4 regions of the Phytobacter sp. V69 genome follow, and region 4 is predicted to be linked to each of the others. Evidence: predicted binding sites of a transcription regulator. Region 4 holds the regulator's gene; each other region holds the start of a gene.
What was found. The regulator PurR, encoded in region 4, represses purine synthesis genes. The targets are predictions, from matches to a motif close to CANGCAAACGTTTGCNTG.

Region 1 (4,833 bases), on a different contig from region 4:
CACATAATCCCGCGCGTCAATCAACCGCTTACGATCCCGACTTTGCAGCTCCCGTCCTGGCGACGCCCCTTTGCCCGGTTCGTCCAGCCCGCGCAGCGCTTCCCACAGCGCATTTAGCGCCAGCCCTTCCAGGCGCAGAGTGCCGAGCGCGCTGTCGTCGTGCCATTCGAGCAGCATCAGGCGCAGCACCTCTTGCAGCGGCTCGCTTAACGGGGCGCTGAACACCCTTCCCCCGTCTTCCGCCAGCGGCAGCGCGGCCGCGTAAAGCGTGTTGAGCAGCGCCGGAGCGAAATCGACAATCAGCAGATCGTAAAAATGATTACGCGGGAAAAAATCAAAGCCAGAGCAAGGCTGCGCCGAACAGGAAATCAGCAGCCGGTTAGCACCATAATGCTGAATTTTCTGCTCATTAAGTTGGAAAGTACCGGCCCCTTCGCGCATCAGCACCAGCGAGAAATGCGCCGGAAACTGCCCGCGAACCACTTTGTCGTCACCGAGCGTCGCACAGATGGACGTGAGCCGAATCCGCGGCGTCAGCGTTCTGCATCGCATGCCCGGCATTGTACGTTGATTCATCACAGATCCTTTCGTCACAACAATGATAATGATTATTATTCAAACAAATGATGCAATAGCAATCCTTATCGTGCAACCCTCTGATGAAACGGCAAAGATAGACTCCCCCTCACGTCTAATAAGAGGGATACCATGATGAAAGCCGTAGTCATTCACCCGCTGGTTCTTGCCACATTGCTGGCTAATGGCAGTGCGTTTGCCGACGATAGCAGTAAATCCAGTGAGGAAACGCTATTCGTTTCCGCCAAGCAGTCGCCGAAATCTGTCTCGGCACAAAACGTCTCATCCACCCGCGTGAGCGGTAGCGAACTCGCCGATGCCAACGTCACCCGCACCGATCAACTGGGTGATGTGCTGCCAGGACTGAACATTACTCACAGCGGCAGTCTGCTGTTTCCCTCTATTTCGCTTCGCGGCATCTCTTCGGCTCAGGACTTCTTTAATCCGGCGGCCAGCATTTACGTGGACGGCGTGCCTCAGCTTTCTACCTTCTCATCGCAGTTGTTCAACGGTGATATTGAGAGCGTAGAGATGCTGCGCGGGCCGCAGGGCACGCTTTATGGCAAAAGCGCCCAGGGCGGGGTGATTAACATCATTACCCGTAAACCGGATGGTGAAACCCGTGCCTCCCTTGAAGGCGGTTACGGCACCAGAGACAGCTACCACGGCAGGCTGAGCGCTTCCGGTGCTCTGGTGGAAGATATGCTCTATGCCAGCGCCTCGGTTCAGCGCCAGGTCGAGAATGGCCCCTTCACCAACCCGGCTACCGGCAGTGATGATTTAGGCGGCACAAAGGCCAACAACGGTAACCTCAATCTGCGTTTTGCCCCTTCGGTCAGCCCGTGGGAAGCCAGCGTGATGCTCAGTTCCGAATGCACCAAAGCCAGCCAGGATACCTATCTCGACGGCAGCAATGTGAAAGGCCGTGAGCTGCTGGTGTCAGACGGCGGCAAAGACCCGAAAATCAACCGCTGCACCCGCAGCCAGACGCTGGCATCGCAGTACACGACCGACGCATGGCTGATAAGCCTCACCGCCGGATGGCAGCAACAGCATTACGAGCGCGACTTCCCCTACAGCGCCTATGCGGTACACATGCCGCAGGACTGGAACATGAACGTGCAGGAACTGCGCGCCGCGACGCGGGGTGACGACAACCCGGTGGATGCGGTGTTCGGTCTTTATCGCCAGGATACGCGCGGCACCTATAACCAGCGGATGCAGTACGCCGGGATGACCCTTTCCGATACGCAGGCGTGGAACGATGCCGAAACCCAGGCGGCCTACAGCGATCTAACCTGGCACGTAACCGACAAATTCGATCTCGGCGGCGGCGTGCGTTTCTCCCACGACAAAGCGAAAACCCGCTATCAGTACAGCTACCTGCCGCAGACTTTCAGCGATGAAACCAGCGATAACCAGTGGCTGGGTCAGCTGTCTGCCGGGTATCAGTTCACATCGGAACTGCGCGTCTGGACACGCGCGGCGCAGGGCTATAAACCAGCGGGTTACAGCATCGCACCGGCGGCGGGCACGGCGGAATCCTACGACGCTGAAAAATCGATGAACTACGAGCTGGGCGCACGCTATGACAATGGCAATGTGGCCGTACAGGGCACCGTCTACCACACCCGGACCAAAGATGTGCAGCTCTACAGCGGCGTGACCGGCATGCAGTCGCTCACCAACGCTGGCAAAGCCAAAGCGACGGGCGTTGAACTGGATGCAAGCTGGACATTTACCCCCGGCTGGCGTGCGGAGATCAACGGCGGTTACGTGAACTCAACCTTTGACGGCGAAGACAGCCCGTACCCGGACAAACACCTGCCGTTTGTGCCGCTGTATAACGCGGGCGCGAGCATTAACGGCACCATTGATACCCCGATCGGCGCGCTGATGCCGCGCGTGGCGATCAATGTGGTCGGCAAGCACTACTTCGACGGCGACAATGCGGTGGAACAAGGCACCTATGCCACCACCAATCTGCGCCTCGGCTGGCAGGCAACGCGCAACGTGCAGATTGCCACCTGGGTGGATAACCTCTTCGATAAGCGTTATTTCACCTACGGCATGGTGGCGGGACCTGGGCAAAACTGGGTGCAGATTAACCAGGGGCTGACCGCTGGCGTGGATGTGAAAATCGATTTCTTCTGATGAATTAACCCCTAAGCGGCATAGCACATTTCGCGATGCCGCTGTCTCTCTTTCTTCCACAGCCCTTTCCAGTATTCATCGCCACGCAACCGTTTTCCTTGCCGGTTTTCCATGCTATTCTTTGTGCCCTCAAAAGCTGTCCGTAGTCACACCCACAGGAGTTTTCTTAACGCATGTCTTCTGCTAACCAGCCGGCGCGTATCGCCATTGTCATGGGATCGAAAAGCGATTGGGCGACCATGCAGTTCGCCACCGAAATCCTCGATATCCTGAATGTCCCGCAGCATGTTGAAGTCGTCTCCGCACACCGCACTCCCGATAAACTGTTCAGCTTCGCCGAAAGCGCGGAAGAGAACGGTTTTCAGGTGATTATTGCGGGCGCAGGCGGAGCGGCACATCTGCCGGGCATGATTGCCGCGAAAACGCTGGTGCCGGTGCTGGGTGTGCCGGTGCAAAGCGCTGCCTTAAGTGGCGTGGACAGCCTCTACTCGATCGTCCAGATGCCGCGCGGTATTCCGGTCGGCACGCTGGCGATTGGCAAAGCTGGCGCGGCGAACGCTGCGCTGCTGGCAGCACAGATCCTTGCCCAGCACGATACGGAACTGCACGCGCGTCTGACAGAATTCCGCCGTGTGCAGACCGATGAAGTGCTGGAGAACCCGGACCCGCGGGGTGCGGCATGAAGCAGGTTTGCATCTTAGGTAACGGTCAGCTTGGACGCATGCTGCGCCAGGCGGGCGAGCGACTGAGCATTGCCGTGTGGCCGGTCGGGCTGGATGCCGATCCGGAAGCCGTGCCGTTTGCCCAGAGCGTGATTTCTGCGGAGATTGAACGCTGGCCGGAAACGGCGCTGACGCGTGAACTGGCGCGTCACCCGGCGTTCGTTAACCGCGACGTGTTCCCGATCATTGCTGATCGCCTGACGCAAAAGCAGCTCTTCGACAGGCTCGGCCTTGCCACAGCACCGTGGCAGTTGCTGGCAGACAAGAGCGAATGGCCTTCCGTGTTCAATACACTGGGCGAGCTGGCGATTGTGAAACGCCGCGTGGGTGGTTACGACGGTCGCGGCCAGTGGCGTCTGCGTGCAGGTGAAACGGATCAGTTGCCGGATGACTGTTACGGCGAGTGTATCGTCGAGCAGGGGATTAACTTCTCCGGTGAAGTGTCGCTGGTGGGCGCGCGCGGACACGATGGCAAGGCCGTCTTCTATCCGCTGACCCATAACCTGCATCAGGACGGTATTCTGCGCACCAGCGTGGTCTTCCCGAAACCGGATTCAGAGCAGCAGAAGCAGGCAGAAAGCATGCTGACCGCCATCATGAATGAGCTGAATTATGTTGGCGTGATGGCGATGGAGTGCTTCGTAACGCCGGCTGGTTTGCTAATCAACGAACTGGCCCCCCGCGTGCACAACAGCGGGCACTGGACGCAAAACGGTGCGTCTATCAGCCAGTTTGAGCTGCACCTGCGTGCGGTGGTGGATCTGCCGCTGCCTCAGCCGGTGGTCAACAGCCCGTCGGTAATGATTAACCTGATTGGCAGCGATTTGAATTACGACTGGCTGAAACTGCCGCTGGTGCACCTGCACTGGTACGACAAAGAGGTGCGTCCGGGTCGTAAAGTGGGTCACCTGAACCTGAACGATGACGACAATGGTCGCCTGAGTGCCACGCTGGAAGCACTGGTGCCCCTGCTGCCACCGGAATACGCCAGTGGGATTGCCTGGGCGCAGGCGAAGCTCGCCTGATCGGCCCCCCCCCTCACCCCAGCCCTCTCCCTCAGGGAGAGAGTGAAAACAAGCCCGGATAAGGCGCTTACGCCGCATCCGGGACAATATCAGTGCCTGTCGCGTTTATCCGCACGCGCAGCCAGCCAGTCGCCCAGCATTTGCACCACCTGCACCAGCACAATCAACGCGATAACCGTTACCACCATCACCTGGGTTTCGTAGCGGTAGTAGCCGTAGCGGATTGCCAGGTCACCGACCCCGCCACCGCCGACAATCCCCGCCATTGCCGAATAACCAATCAGGCTCACCAGCGTAATCGTCAAACCACGCAGCAGGCCCGCGCTGGCTTCCGGCAGCAACACCGTGCAGATAAT
Region 2 (4,833 bases), on a different contig from region 4:
AAAAACTGCCGCCGGGATTCCAGCGCAGTGAGTTCCTGATTGAGAAAGGGGCGATCGACATGATCGTGCGCCGTCCGGAAATGCGCCTGAAACTGGCAAGCATCCTGGCGAAACTGACCAATCAGCCAGCACCGAACCCGGATGCCCCGCGTGAAAGCGTGGTGGTGCCACCGGTGCCCGATCAGGAAGCCGAAGCCTGATAATACCGAAGGGCAGGGCCATAGCGGCGCTGCCCTTTTGCTTTTTACATCGTTAAAAACCTACGGGCATCATGGAAAATAAACGCATTTTGCAAGCCACGTCGCCCCTGGCCGCGTGGCTTTCTTATCTGGAAAACCTGCACAGCAAAACCATCGACCTGGGACTTGAGCGTGTAAGTCAGGTTGCTGCGCGTCTTGATGTTTTGCGCCCGGCACCCTTTGTCTTTACCGTGGCGGGAACCAATGGTAAAGGCACGACCTGCCGCACCCTCGAATCAATCCTGCTGGCCGCCGGTTTCCGCGTGGGCGTCTACAGCTCGCCGCACCTCATCCGCTATACCGAACGCGTACGCGTACAGGGCGAAGAGCTGACAGAGCTCGACCACACGCGCTCCTTTGCCGAAATTGAAGCGGCGCGCGGCGAAACCTCATTGACCTATTTCGAATACGGCACGTTGTCGGCGCTGTGGCTGTTTAAACAGGCGAAGCTGGACGTTGTTATCCTCGAAGTCGGGCTGGGCGGACGCCTGGACGCGACCAATATGGTCGACGCCGATGTCGCCGTGGTGACCAGTATTGCCCTCGATCATACCGACTGGCTGGGGCCAGACCGGGAAAGCATCGGTCGTGAAAAAGCGGGCGTCTTCCGTGGCGGTAAACCGGCGGTGGTGGGCGAAAGCGATATGCCGTACACCATTGGCGAGGTCGCTGCGGAAAAAGGTGCGCTGCTGATGCGTCGTGGCGTTGACTGGCAGTATGAAGTGGAGCAGGGCCAGTGGCGTTTTCGCGATGGGCAGGGCGAGCTGACCAGTTTGCCGCTGCCGCAGGTCCCTCAGCCGAATGCTGCAACGGCGCTTGCCGCACTACGGGCCAGCGGGCTGGCGGTGAGCGAGCAGGCTATCCGTGACGGGATTGCGTCAGCGATTTTGCCTGGTCGCTTCCAGATTGTGCGTCACAACCCGCGTCTTATTCTGGATGTGGCGCATAATCCTCATGCGGCGGCTTACCTTGCCGGGCGTCTGGCGGCAGAGCCTGAGCGCAGTCGCGTGCTGGCGGTTATCGGCATGCTGCACGATAAAGACATCGCCGGAACGCTCGCCTGTCTGGAGCCTGTGGTCGATAGCTGGTATTGTGCCCCTCTGGAAGGGCCACGCGGTGCGACGGCAGAACAATTGATGGCGCACCTCCCGCAAGGGAAGACGTATCAACACGTTGCGCAGGCCTGGCAGGCAGCGATGGCGGAGGCCACAGCAGAAGATACCGTGCTGGTGTGTGGTTCATTCCATACGGTGGCACATGTCATGGAAGCGATGGATGCGGGGAGAACCGGTGGCGAGTAAGTTTCAGAACCGTTTGATGGGAACCATTGTGCTGGTTGCGCTCGGGGTGATTATTCTTCCTGGGCTGCTGGACGGGCAAAAAAAGCATTATCAGGATGAGTTCGCCGCCATTCCTCTGGTGCCCAAAGCGGGGGATCGCGATGAGCCGGACATGATGCCAGCGGCAACGCAGGCGCTACCGGCTCAGCCGCCAGAAGGGGCAGCGGAAGAGGTGCGGGCTGGCGATGCCGCTGCGCCGTCGCTGGACTCGTCCCGTCGGGCGTCCAGTGGGACGACGCCGCCGGATATCACGACGCAACCTGTCGCGCCAAAACCAGTTGAACAGCCGAAGCCGGTTGAGAAACCGCAGCCGAAACCACAGCCGCAAAAACCGGCTGAGCAGATGGCAGCCACCCCGCCTGCGGATCAGGCGCCTGCTGCCGATAAATCTGCGCCAGTGGGTAAAGCCTGGGTCGTACAGCTGGGGGCGCTCAAGAACGCCGACAAGGTCAATGAAATCGTTGGCAAACTGCGCGGTGCGGGTTATCGCGTTTATACCGCGCCAACCACGCCGGTACAGGGTAAAATCACCCGCATCCTTGTCGGGCCGGACGCATCGAAAGATAAACTCAAAGGCTCTTTGGATGAGCTTAAGCAGCTGTCAGGTTTGAGCGGTGTGGTGATGGGCTATAGCGCTAACTAGTGCGCTGATTTTTCCCCTCACCCTAACCCTATCCCCAGAGAGGCGAGGGAATGGTTTGCTCCCTCTCCCTTGAGGGAGAGGGCCGGGGTGAGGGGAAAATAAGAATGCAGAAACACGCCCGAAGAGGCTAAAGATCCGATGGCGTTGAATATTTTTTCAGCGCCATTTTTATTTACGCGCGGGAAGGAAATCCCTACGCAAACGTTTTCTTTTTCTGTTAGAATGCGCCCCGAACTGGACGACAGGGCGTAAATCGTGGGACATATATGGTCTGGATTGATTACGCCATCATCGCGGTGATTGGTTTTTCCTGTCTGGTTAGCCTCATCCGCGGCTTTGTTCGTGAAGCGTTATCACTGGTGACATGGGGTTGTGCTTTCTTTGTTGCCAGTCATTATTACACTTACCTGTCAGTCTGGTTTACGGGCTTTGAAGACGAACTGGTGCGTAATGGGATATCCATTGCCATCCTGTTCATCGCGACGCTGATCGTTGGCGCTATCGTCAATTACGTGATAGGTCAACTTGTGGAGAAAACCGGCCTGTCGGGTACAGACAGGGTGTTGGGGATCTGTTTTGGTGCTCTTCGCGGGGTGCTGATCGTCGCCGCCATTCTGTTCTTTCTCGATACCTTTACGGGCCTGTCAAAAAGCGAAGACTGGCAGAAGTCGCAGCTTATCCCACAGTTCAGTTTCATCATCAGATGGTTCTTTGACTATCTGCAAAGTTCGTCAAGTTTCTTGCCCAGAGTGTAATCACTCTGAGATGTGGCTTAACGAGGAAAAGACGTATGTGCGGTATTGTCGGTATCGCCGGTTTTATGCCGGTCAACCAGTCGATTTATGACGCGTTATCGGTGCTTCAGCACCGTGGTCAGGATGCCGCTGGCATCATCACGATCGATGCAAATAATTGTTTCCGTCTGCGTAAAGCAAATGGCCTGGTCAACGATGTTTTCGAAGCTCGCCATATGCAGCGTCTTCAGGGCAACATGGGTATCGGCCATGTGCGTTATCCAACCGCTGGCAGCTCCAGCGCCTCCGAGGCCCAGCCTTTTTACGTTAACTCTCCTTACGGCATCACGCTTGCCCACAACGGCAACCTGACCAATGCCCATGAGCTGCGCAGAAAGCTGTTTGAAGAAAAACGCCGCCACATCAACACTACCTCTGATTCAGAAATTCTGCTGAACGTTTTCGCCAGCGAGCTGGATAACTTCCGCCACTATCCGCTGGAAGCAGACAATATTTTCGCCGCTGTCGCCGCGACCAACCGCCAGATCCGTGGCGCGTATGCGTGTGTTGCGATGATCATCGGCCACGGCATGGTCGCTTTCCGCGATCCGAACGGTATTCGTCCTCTGGTACTGGGCAAACGCGATCTTGGCGATGGCCGCACCGAGTACATGGTGGCGTCTGAAAGCGTGGCACTGGATACGCTGGGCTTTGAATTCCTGCGTGACATCGCGCCGGGCGAAGCTGTGTACATCACCGAAAAAGGCCAGCTGTTTACCCGCCAGTGTGCTGATAACCCGGTCAGCAACCCGTGCCTGTTCGAATACGTTTACTTTGCGCGTCCGGACTCCTTCATCGACAAAATTTCCGTCTACAGCGCGCGTGTCAACATGGGTACCAAGCTTGGCGAGAAGATTGCCCGTGAATGGGAAGATCTGGATATTGACGTGGTTATCCCGATTCCGGAAACTTCCTGCGATATCGCACTGGAGATGGCGCGGATCCTCGGTAAACCTTACCGTCAGGGCTTTGTGAAAAACCGCTACGTTGGCCGTACCTTTATCATGCCGGGTCAGCAGCTGCGCCGTAAATCCGTTCGCCGTAAGCTGAACGCCAACCGCGCTGAGTTCCGTGATAAGAACGTCCTGCTGGTGGATGACTCCATCGTACGTGGTACCACCTCTGAGCAGATTATCGAGATGGCCCGTGAAGCCGGTGCGAAGAAAGTGTACCTGGCCTCTGCGGCACCGGAAATTCGTTTCCCGAACGTCTACGGTATCGACATGCCGACCGCCAACGAGCTGATCGCCCACGGTCGTGAAGTGGATGAGATTCGCCAGATCATCGGCGCGGATGGCCTGATTTTCCAGGATCTGAACGATCTGATCGACGCCGTGCGCGCGGAAAACCCGGATATCCAGCAGTTCGAATGCTCGGTCTTCAACGGCATCTACGTCACCAAAGACGTGGATCAGGGGTATCTCGACTACCTCGACTCGCTGCGAAACGACGATGCGAAAGCCGTACAGATGCAGAACGATCTCGAAAGCTTAGAAATGCACAACGAAGGGTAATCGACCCGCTTTCGCCCTCTCCGTCCGGAGAGGGCGCTCATCAGTTGCAACTCCCGAAAAAATCCTGCACAGTCAGCCCAGTTACAGTAAGGGCGATAATCATGAAACGATTGATAGTAGGGATCTCAGGTGCCAGCGGCGCGATTTATGGGGTGCGCTTGTTACAGGTATTACGCGACGTGGCGGATATTGAAACCCACCTGGTGATGAGCCCGGCCGCGCGTCAGACCCTCTCTCTCGAAACCGATTTTTCCCTGCGTGACGTTCAGGCCATGGCGGATGTGGTGCATGATGCCCGCGATA
Region 3 (4,833 bases), on a different contig from region 4:
CTTATTTAGTCGCGCCTGGCACCTGTACCACCAGTTTAACCGGCACGAGCAGCGGATTGCGGGGGAACACAGTACCAGGATTAAAGGAACTAAAGGGCATGATGCCGTACGGTGCGCGATTAAATTCGTCCGCCGCCACCGCCGGATACCCCTGCGCCAGCTGTATTTTCTTCTCCGCCTCTTTCTCTTTTTCCAGCAAATACCCCACCAGGCTGATTTCGTATTTACGAATATTCTCTACGTAGGCATAAGCTTCATGCCCACGCGCATAGCCGTAAGTGAGTTTGCTGTAATAAGGCTTCTGGCTCAGTAGCGGTAAGCGCTGCTTCACGTCCGCCCAGCTATCCGGGTTGCCTTTTGTTTTGACCGTGAGCGCCCGGGCATCCAGCATGTGCGCATAGCCCATATTGTACGCTGCCAGCGCAAACCAGATCCGCTCCTCGTGCGGGACGCTGTCCGGCACTTTATCCATCATGTCTTGCAGATAACGCGCGCCGCCGCTGATGCTTTGTTCGGCATCGGTACGGTCGCTCAGTCCCAGACTCTGTGCGGTATTGCGGGTGAGCATCATCAGACCGCGCACGCCGGTGGGCGAGGTGGCCTGGGTATCCCAGTGGGATTCCTGGTACGAAATTGCCGCCAGCAGACGCCAGTCAATGTCCTGCGCGTATTTCGTAAACAGCGGCTGGAGATCGGGCAGAACGCTGTCCACCGCGCGTAAGAAGGTACGCGTGTCGACGTAGTCAAAATCATCGCCATGGCCGAGGTATTTCTCTTCCAGGCGTGCCAGCGTCCCGTCTTCATTAATATTATTGAAGAAATCGAGCATCGCCGCCGACAGAGTATTGTCTTCATCGCGTCGGCTAAACCAGGTTACCGGCTGCTCATCGCTGATATCCAGGGCAACGGCAAGTTCCGGATGGACGCGCTGGAACAGACTCACTGCGACCGAATCCGCCACCGTATAGCTGAGTTTGCCGTCCACCACATCGGCAAGCAGGTTGTTGGTGCCGGATTTATCGTCAACCTTCCAGCTCAAATCCGGGAACTTCTTCTCTTTAAGCTCGCGCAAATCATTGATCGACACATGCCCCGGGGCGATGGTGAGCTGGGTGTCATTGACGGTGGCCAGGCTGCGCGGCCGGTAGCTGCCGACGCGGTAAACCAGCTGCTGAGATACCCAGTAGTAAACCGGGCCGGGTTGGTAGTTTTTGAGACGCTCATTGTTATAGACCAGGCCGGCGGCCAGCATATCGGCATTGCCGTGGTCGAGATCGTCAAAAATCTGGCTGATGTTCTGGCGTACGGTGACTTTCAGTTTGACGCCAAGGTAGTTGGCGAACTGTTGGGCGAGCTCATAATCAAGCCCATAAGGTTTATCGTCTACACTGGCATAAGTCACCGGGGAGGCGATGGTGCTTATGCGTAGCTCGCCGCGCGCCTTAATGGCCGCAACGCGGTTATCGGCTTTGCTGAACCAGGGGATAGAAGGCCACAGGGCCGCTGCCAGCAGCAGGGTGACGATGCCGATAAGCAGATAATTAATCTTAAATTTTTTCAATTAGTTAATTCTCTGCGCCGTGCGATGCCTCAATAAATAGCCGCCATGAATACAAGGATGTTTATCGGTGATTGAGCGGCATTTTGCGCAACAAAACGCCAGTTGGCAACTAATTAGCGAAACCGCTACGGTTTGCTGCCAAATGGCATACATGATTTTATTTCGACGCAAACGGTTTCGTCACCGCTCAGGATTCTCTATAATGACGCCCGTTTTCCCCCTGATGCACACTTAAAGCTTCGAAGACGAGAGACTTATGATGGAAATTCTGCGTGGTTCGCCTGCACTGTCCGCATTTCGTATCAACAAACTGCTGGCGCGTTTTCAGGCAGCCCGGCTCCCGGTGAGCAATATTTACGCTGAGTATGTCCATTTTGCCGACGTGAACGCTCGGCTGAACGAGGAAGAGCTCACGCGGCTGCAACGCCTGCTGAAATATGGTCCGAGCTTAAGCAGCCATACCCCGTCCGGAAAATTACTTCTCGTTACGCCCCGCCCTGGCACTATCTCCCCCTGGTCTTCTAAAGCAACGGATATCGCGCACAACTGCGACCTTGGCAAAATCAATCGCCTTGAGCGCGGCGTGGCTTACTACGTTGAAGCCTCGACGCTGACCGAAGAGCAATGGGCAAGCGTAGCGGCTGAATTGCATGACCGTATGATGGAAACCGTGTTTAGCGCCGAAGCGGATGCCGCGCGTCTGTTTGAACATCATCAGCCTGCGCCGGTGCAGAGTGTGGACCTTCTGGGTGAAGGCCGTCAGGCGCTGATCGACGCGAACGTGCGTCTGGGTCTGGCGCTGGCGGAAGACGAAATTGATTACCTCCAGGATGCGTTTACCCGTCTTGGTCGTAACCCTAACGATATCGAGCTGTACATGTTCGCGCAGGCTAACTCCGAACATTGCCGCCACAAAATTTTTAACGCCGACTGGGTCATCGACGGCGAACAGCAGCCAAAATCGCTGTTCAAGATGATCAAAAACACCTTTGAGAAAACCCCGGACTACGTGCTGTCTGCGTATAAAGACAACGCGGCGGTGATGGAAGGTTCTGAGGTTGGGCGTTTCTTCGCTGACCATGAGAATGGCCGCTATGACTTCCACCAGGAAGCGGCGCACATTCTGATGAAAGTCGAAACCCACAACCACCCGACGGCGATTTCCCCGTGGCCGGGTGCGGCAACCGGCTCTGGTGGTGAAATCCGTGATGAAGGCGCGACTGGTCGCGGTGCGAAGCCGAAAGCGGGCCTGGTGGGCTTCTCTGTTTCTAACCTGCGTATCCCGGGCTTTGAACAGCCGTGGGAAGAGGATTTCGGTAAGCCAGAGCGTATCGTCACCGCGCTGGATATCATGACCGATGGCCCACTAGGTGGCGCGGCGTTTAACAACGAATTCGGCCGTCCGGCGCTGACCGGCTACTTCCGTACATACGAAGAGAAAGTGAACAGCCACAACGGCGAAGAGCTGCGTGGTTATCACAAACCGATCATGCTGGCAGGCGGCATTGGTAACATCCGCGCTGACCACGTGCAGAAAGGTGAAATCACCGTCGGCGCGAAACTGATTGTGCTGGGTGGACCGGCGATGAACATCGGTCTGGGCGGTGGCGCCGCTTCCTCTATGGCCTCTGGTCAGTCTGACGCGGATTTGGATTTTGCCTCCGTTCAGCGTGACAACCCGGAAATGGAACGTCGCTGCCAGGAAGTGATTGACCGTTGCTGGCAGTTGGGTGATGCCAACCCGATCCAGTTTATCCATGACGTGGGTGCGGGCGGTCTGTCGAACGCCATGCCGGAGCTGGTGAGCGATGGTGGACGCGGCGGTAAATTCCACCTGCGTGACATCCTCAGCGATGAACCGGGTATGAGCCCGCTGGAAATCTGGTGTAACGAATCCCAGGAACGTTATGTCCTGTCCGTTGCAGCTGACCAGTTGCCGCTGTTTGATGAACTTTGCCGCCGCGAACGCGCACCGTACGCGGTGATTGGTGAAGCCGTCGCCGAACAACACCTGACGATGAGCGATAGCCACTTCGACAACCAGCCGATCGATCTGCCGCTGGATGTGCTGCTGGGTAAAACCCCGAAAATGACCCGCGATGTGCAGACGCGAAAAGCGGCCGGGGAAGCCATCGATTCACGTGATATTTCCATTGCTGACGCGGTAAAACGCGTACTGCATCTGCCTGCTGTTGCGGAAAAAACCTTCCTGGTGACCATCGGTGACCGTACCGTGACCGGTATGGTGTCGCGTGATCAGATGGTTGGCCCGTGGCAGGTACCTGTTGCCAACTGTGCGGTGACCACCGCGAGTCTCGACAGCTACTACGGCGAAGCGATGTCCATCGGCGAACGTGCCCCGGTGGCATTGCTGGACTTCGCTGCATCCGCGCGTCTGGCAGTGGGTGAGTCCCTGACCAACATGGCGGCCACGCAGATTGGTGAACTCAACCGCATCAAGCTCTCGGCAAACTGGATGTCCGCAGCCGGTCACCCGGGTGAAGATGCAGGCTTGTATGAAGCGGTGAAAGCGGTCGGTGAAGAGCTTTGCCCGGCGCTGGGCCTGACCATTCCGGTGGGTAAAGACTCCATGTCGATGAAAACCCGCTGGCAGGAAGGTAACGAGCAGCGCGAGATGACCTCGCCGCTGTCGCTGGTGATCACCGCCTTTGGCCGCGTGGAAGATGTGCGTCGCACCGTAACGCCGCAGCTCTCTACCGAAGACAACGCCCTGCTGTTGATCGATCTCGGTAAAGGCCACAACGCACTGGGTGCCACCGCGTTGGCGCAGGTTTATCGTCAACTGGGCGACAAAACCGCGGATGTGCGTAGTGCTGAACAGCTGAAAGGCTTCTGGAATGCCATGCAGGCGCTGGTGGCTGACGGTAAACTGCTGGCCTGGCATGACCGTTCCGACGGCGGCCTGCTGGTGACCCTCGCCGAAATGGCGTTTGCCGGTCACTGCGGCGTGAATGTCGATATCGCTGCTCTGGGTAGCGATCATCTGGCAGCCCTGTTTAACGAAGAATTGGGCGGCGTGATTCAGGTTCGTGCAGCAGAGCGCGCAGCGGTTGAAGCGCTGCTGGCGGCGCACGGTCTGGCTGACTGCGTACATTATCTGGGTCAGGCAACGGCGAGCGACCGTTTTGTTATCGAAGCAGCCGGTCAGGTGGTATTCAGCGAAAGCCGTACCACCCTGCGTGTCTGGTGGGCAGAAACCACCTGGCAGATGCAGCGTCTGCGCGATAACCCGGAATGTGCTGACGAAGAGC
Region 4 (4,833 bases):
GCCGAGGGTAAAAATCGCCATCAGAAATACCAGCGCATTCCGCCGGGCACGGTGTGAAAGCAGCAGCGTCATCAGCGGCGCCCCGACCATCACGCCGATGGCGTAGGCGCTAATAAGCATACCCGCTGCCGGGATCGACACATCCACACCCTGGGCGATAACGGGTAGTAAACCCATCGGTGAAAATTCGGTTGTACCGATGCCAAAAGCGCCAATCGCCAGGGCAAGCAGTGGGAAATTGATCTTCATAAATAGACTCCGGAATTGCCGTGTCGACGCGCGACACCGTCACAGAAGCCAAAAGTATGACATCAATCACAAAAAACAGAAGTTAGCGAAATGCGAAAAGACTATTGCTGATTTGATGACAATGGTGGGAAAAGATGAGGGAGAGAGAACTCTCCCCTGGATAAATCAATGCAGTGCCGCCGTCAGCGCGCCAGCAACAATCAGAGCGAGAACGATAACGGTGGTAACTAAAGAAAACTTCAGGTCGGTGCTCATCAATTTTTCCCCTTATTAATTTCCACACAAAAAGTGATGTAACGCATTTTTGCATAAATAAACGTAAAAATCTTGCTGGATTTAGATTGATATACGTTTTAGCGCTTCCCCTTTTGTTCAAGATAAGACAAAATTCGACGCTAAATTTATTAGCGTACCGGCCATTGACTCCCCTCCTGACGTCCAGTGTCTTTTTCCCGGCGTAATGCAATCCCTTCTATGGGTACAGGGTGATGGTAGGCAAACGTTTACCTTTTGTATTATCAGGAGTTTACGATATGGTCTGGAGTAAGATCTGATGGCAACGATTAAAGACGTAGCGAAGCGAGCAAACGTTTCCACCACAACCGTATCACATGTAATTAACAAGACGCGTTTCGTTGCTGAAGAGACGCGTAACGCCGTTTGGGCAGCAATTAAAGAACTACACTATTCGCCCAGCGCCGTTGCCCGCAGCCTGAAAGTCAATCACACAAAATCTATTGGCTTACTGGCGACCAGCAGCGAAGCGGCTTATTTCGCCGAGATCATTGAGGCGGTTGAGAAAAATTGTTTCCAGAAAGGCTACACCCTTATTCTCGGCAATGCCTGGAATAACCTGGAAAAGCAGCGCGCGTATCTGTCAATGATGGCGCAAAAGCGCGTCGACGGTCTGCTGGTGATGTGTTCTGAATATCCGGAAACGTTACTCAGCATGCTGGAAGAATATCGCCATATTCCGATGGTGGTGATGGACTGGGGCGAAGCCAAAGCCGACTTTACCGACACGGTAATTGATAACGCCTTTGCCGGTGGCTATATGGCTGGCCGCTATCTGATCGAACGTGGGCATCGCGAGATTGGCGTGATCCCGGGCCCGCTTGAGCGTAATACCGGTGCAGGCCGCCTTAGCGGCTTTATGAAAGCGATGGAAGAAGCCCACATCACGGTACCGGAAAACTGGATCGTGCAGGGTGACTTCGAGCCGGAGTCCGGTTATCGCGCGATGCAACAAATGCTGACCCAGTCATCTCGCCCGACCGCAGTGTTCTGCGGTGGCGACATTATGGCGATGGGTGCGCTGTGCGCCGCCGACGAAATGGGCCTGCGCGTACCGCAGGATATTTCGGTGATCGGATACGATAACGTGCGCAACTCGCGTTTCTTCACCCCATCGCTGACGACCATTCATCAGCCGAAAGACTCGCTGGGTGAGACTGCGTTTAACATGCTGCTGGACCGCATCGTCAATAAACGTGAAGAGTCGCAGTCCATCGAAGTGCATCCGCGCCTGATTGAACGCCGTTCGGTTGCCGACGGTCCGTTCCGCGACTACCGCCGTTAATCTCGCCGGGAGCAGCTCACTCCTGCTCCCGCAACCATTCCCGATTCAGCGTCTCACTGTCACCCAGATAGCTCAATAACCAGCTCAGCGCCGGTGAGGCGTCATTTTGCTGCCAGGTCAGGCAACAGGCGGCGTCCGGGAAAGGGTTTTCCAGTTCCAGCGCCACCCACTCGCCGCGATCGATCCACGGACGAGCGAAATGCGCGGGCACCATCCCAATACACAATCCGGCCGACAGACAGGCAGCAGAGGATTCCCAGTCCGGAGCGACAACGCGCTTCTGATTATCTAAAAGCCAGGTAATGCGTTTCGGCAGTGACCGCGATGTATCTTCCCGCACCAGCGATGGCCAGTTGCGCAACGTATCGTCACTGAGCGGTGTCGTCATCGCGGCCAGCGGGTGATGGCGGGCGACCACGCATTTCCAGCTCAGCATACCCATATCACGGAAGGTATAACGGCCCCCGACCGGAATCGCCTGGGTTGCGCCGATAGCCAGCTCAACGCGTCCGTCGGCCAGCGCGTCCCAGACGCCGTTGAAGACCTCCTGGGAAACCAGCAGTTCAACATCGCTAAAATGGCGATAGAAATCGACGATCATCTGCCGGGTACGTTCCGGTTTGACGATGTTATCGACCGCGATAGAGAGCTTACCGCGCCAACCATTTGCGATTTGTTGGCATTGTTGCCGGGTGATCTGCATTTTTTTGATAACAGAACGCCCTTCTTTCAAAAACCACACCCCGGCGGGCGTCAGCTCAACATCCCGGTGTCGGCGCTCAAACAGCGGCACCGCAAGCCATTCTTCAAGCTGGCGCACGGTATAGCTGACCGCAGAAGGCACGCGATGCAGCTCTTGCGCAGCACCGCTAAAACTGCCGTTACGTGCCACGGCATCAACCACTGCCAGTGAATATTCTGACCACATAATCTGCCTGCAAAAATTTTGAAACCACCGGACAAATATTAGCGTTTCACAAGCCGACTTGCACTCCTTAGACTCTGGAGCCCTGTTTACCTGCCTAAAAAAGAGATCTGCCATGCAACCTGGAAAAGGATTTTTAGTCTGGCTCGCGGGCTTAAGCGTACTAGGCTTCTTAGCCACCGATATGTACCTGCCTGCCTTTGCCGACATTCAGCAAGATTTACATACCTCTGCCGCAGCGGTCAGCGCCACGCTGAGCCTGTTTCTCGCTGGTTTTGCCGTCGCCCAACTGGTGTGGGGACCGCTGTCGGATCGCTACGGCCGTAAGCCTATTTTGCTAAGCGGTTTGGCCATTTTTGCCGTGAGTTGTCTTGGTATGCTCTGGGTTCAGGATGCGGTCTGGCTGCTGGTGCTGCGTTTTGTGCAGGCTGTGGGAGTTTGTGCGGCTGCCGTCACCTGGCAGGCGCTGGTGACGGATTACTATCCAGCGCAGCGTACAAACCGTATTTTTGCCACCATTATGCCGCTGGTCGGGTTATCTCCTGCCCTCGCACCGCTGCTCGGCAGCTGGATTCTGGCGCATTTCTCCTGGCAGGCCATCTTCGCCACCTTGTTTGTTATCACCCTGATTTTGATGCTTCCGGCCTTGCGTCTGCGCCCTGCCGCGAACAAACCGGCACAAAGCGAGCAAGCGCTGACGTTTAGCGCTCTGCTACGCGATAAAGCCTACCGTGGTAACGTGCTGATTTATGCCGCCTGCTCCGCCAGCTTCTTTGCCTGGCTTACCGGTTCGCCGTTTATTCTGCATGAGATGGGTTATGGCCCGGCGATTATCGGCCTGAGCTATGTGCCACAGACCATCGCCTTTTTAGTCGGGGGTTACGGCTGTCGTGCCGCGCTGCAAAAATGGTCCGGTGCCCGTTTACTGCCGTGGCTGCTGGCAGCGTTTGCGCTGAGCGTGGTCGCAACCTGGGGCGTGGGACTACTGCCTGGCGCCTCGCTGACCTCCCTGCTGATCCCCTTCTGCCTGATGGCGATGGCAAACGGCGCAATCTATCCGATTGTTGTGGCTCAGGCGCTACGCCCCTTCCCGCACGCGACCGGACGTGCGGCAGCGCTACAGAATACGCTGCAACTGGGACTCTGTTTCGTCGCAAGCCTGGTGGTATCAGGCCTGATTGCTCACCCGCTTCTCGCCACCACCAGCGTGATGCTGTCAACGGTCGTTCTGGCCACGTTGGGCTACCGTATGCAACCGCAAGAAAGTGATGTTTATCACACAGATGAGACCACTGAATCGTCCTCGCACGCATAGTTGCATCAGCGACTATGTTACAGTTTAGTGATTAGCTTGCTAAGAGTTTTCTGTTGTATCACTGGATTTTGAGGCCTATACTCTTTTTCGGCTAGTTACAAATACGATAAATATTATGCATTAACGGGGGCCGGAGCGCTCCCGTTTGACCACGGAAGGCCTTTCTGGCAAGGGTCATCTCCCTTCCTCTGTTCTACGTCGGATATCAGCCTCACGGCCCAAAACCGTGAGATTTCTCACATGCCTCAAAAAGCAGCTACGCTCTTTGAAGGTTCTGATCACTTGCTGGTGGTGGAGAAGTTATGAGTTCATCGTGTATAGAAGAGGTTAGCGTACGGGATGATAACTGGTTCCGTATAGCAAACGAGCTGCTGAGCCGCGCCGGTATCCAGGTTAATGGACCGTCGGCATCTGATATTCAGGTGAAAAACCCTGATTTTTTTAAACGTGTTTTGCAGGAGGGGTCGCTCGGACTGGGGGAAAGTTATATGGACGGCTGGTGGGAGTGCGACCGGCTGGACGTTTTTTTTAGTAAAGTGCTGCGTGCCGGACTGGAAAAGCAGCTTCCGCACCATTTCAAAGATACCCTTCGTATCGCCGGGGCAAGATTATTTAATCTGCAATCCAAAAAACGCGCATGGATCGTCGGGAAAGAGCATTACGATTTAGGTAACGACCTTTTTACCCGCATGCTGGACCCACAGATGCAATACTCTTGCGCCTACTGGAAAGATGCTGAGCAACTTGAAAGTGCGCAAATCGCTA

Region 1: a site for PurR is predicted at 2,813-2,830, ahead of purE (5-(carboxyamino)imidazole ribonucleotide mutase). Genes of this name have one in related genera too.
Region 2: a site for PurR is predicted at 2,417-2,434, ahead of cvpA (colicin V production protein). Genes of this name have one in related genera too.
Region 3: a site for PurR is predicted at 1,726-1,743, ahead of purL (phosphoribosylformylglycinamidine synthase). Genes of this name have one in related genera too.

The regions. Positions count from the first base shown of each region.
Region 1 is NZ_CBFFRL010000005.1:44,194-49,026, reverse strand. Features, by position in the region: gene ACSZPU_RS01655 (helix-turn-helix transcriptional regulator) at 1-576, opposite strand, end outside; gene ACSZPU_RS01650 (TonB-dependent receptor) at 712-2,730, shown strand; gene purE (5-(carboxyamino)imidazole ribonucleotide mutase) at 2,904-3,413, shown strand; gene purK (5-(carboxyamino)imidazole ribonucleotide synthase) at 3,410-4,477, shown strand; gene ACSZPU_RS01635 (methionine ABC transporter permease) at 4,567-4,833, opposite strand, start outside.
Region 2 is NZ_CBFFRL010000037.1:22,402-27,234, forward strand. Features, by position in the region: gene accD (acetyl-CoA carboxylase, carboxyltransferase subunit beta) at 1-200, shown strand, start outside; gene folC (bifunctional tetrahydrofolate synthase/dihydrofolate synthase) at 272-1,540, shown strand; gene dedD (cell division protein DedD) at 1,530-2,222, shown strand; gene cvpA (colicin V production protein) at 2,489-2,977, shown strand; gene purF (amidophosphoribosyltransferase) at 3,013-4,530, shown strand; gene ACSZPU_RS07590 (UbiX family flavin prenyltransferase) at 4,632-4,833, shown strand, end outside.
Region 3 is NZ_CBFFRL010000003.1:50,555-55,387, forward strand. Features, by position in the region: gene tadA (tRNA adenosine(34) deaminase TadA) at 1-9, shown strand, start outside; gene mltF (membrane-bound lytic murein transglycosylase MltF) at 2-1,561, opposite strand; gene purL (phosphoribosylformylglycinamidine synthase) at 1,818-4,833, shown strand, end outside.
Region 4 is NZ_CBFFRL010000018.1:13,920-18,752, forward strand. Features, by position in the region: gene ACSZPU_RS04265 (MFS transporter) at 1-249, opposite strand, end outside; gene cydH (cytochrome bd-I oxidase subunit CydH) at 415-504, opposite strand; gene purR (HTH-type transcriptional repressor PurR) at 803-1,828, shown strand; gene punR (DNA-binding transcriptional activator PunR) at 1,845-2,756, opposite strand; gene punC (purine nucleoside transporter PunC) at 2,869-4,068, shown strand; gene cfa (cyclopropane fatty acyl phospholipid synthase) at 4,371-4,833, shown strand, end outside.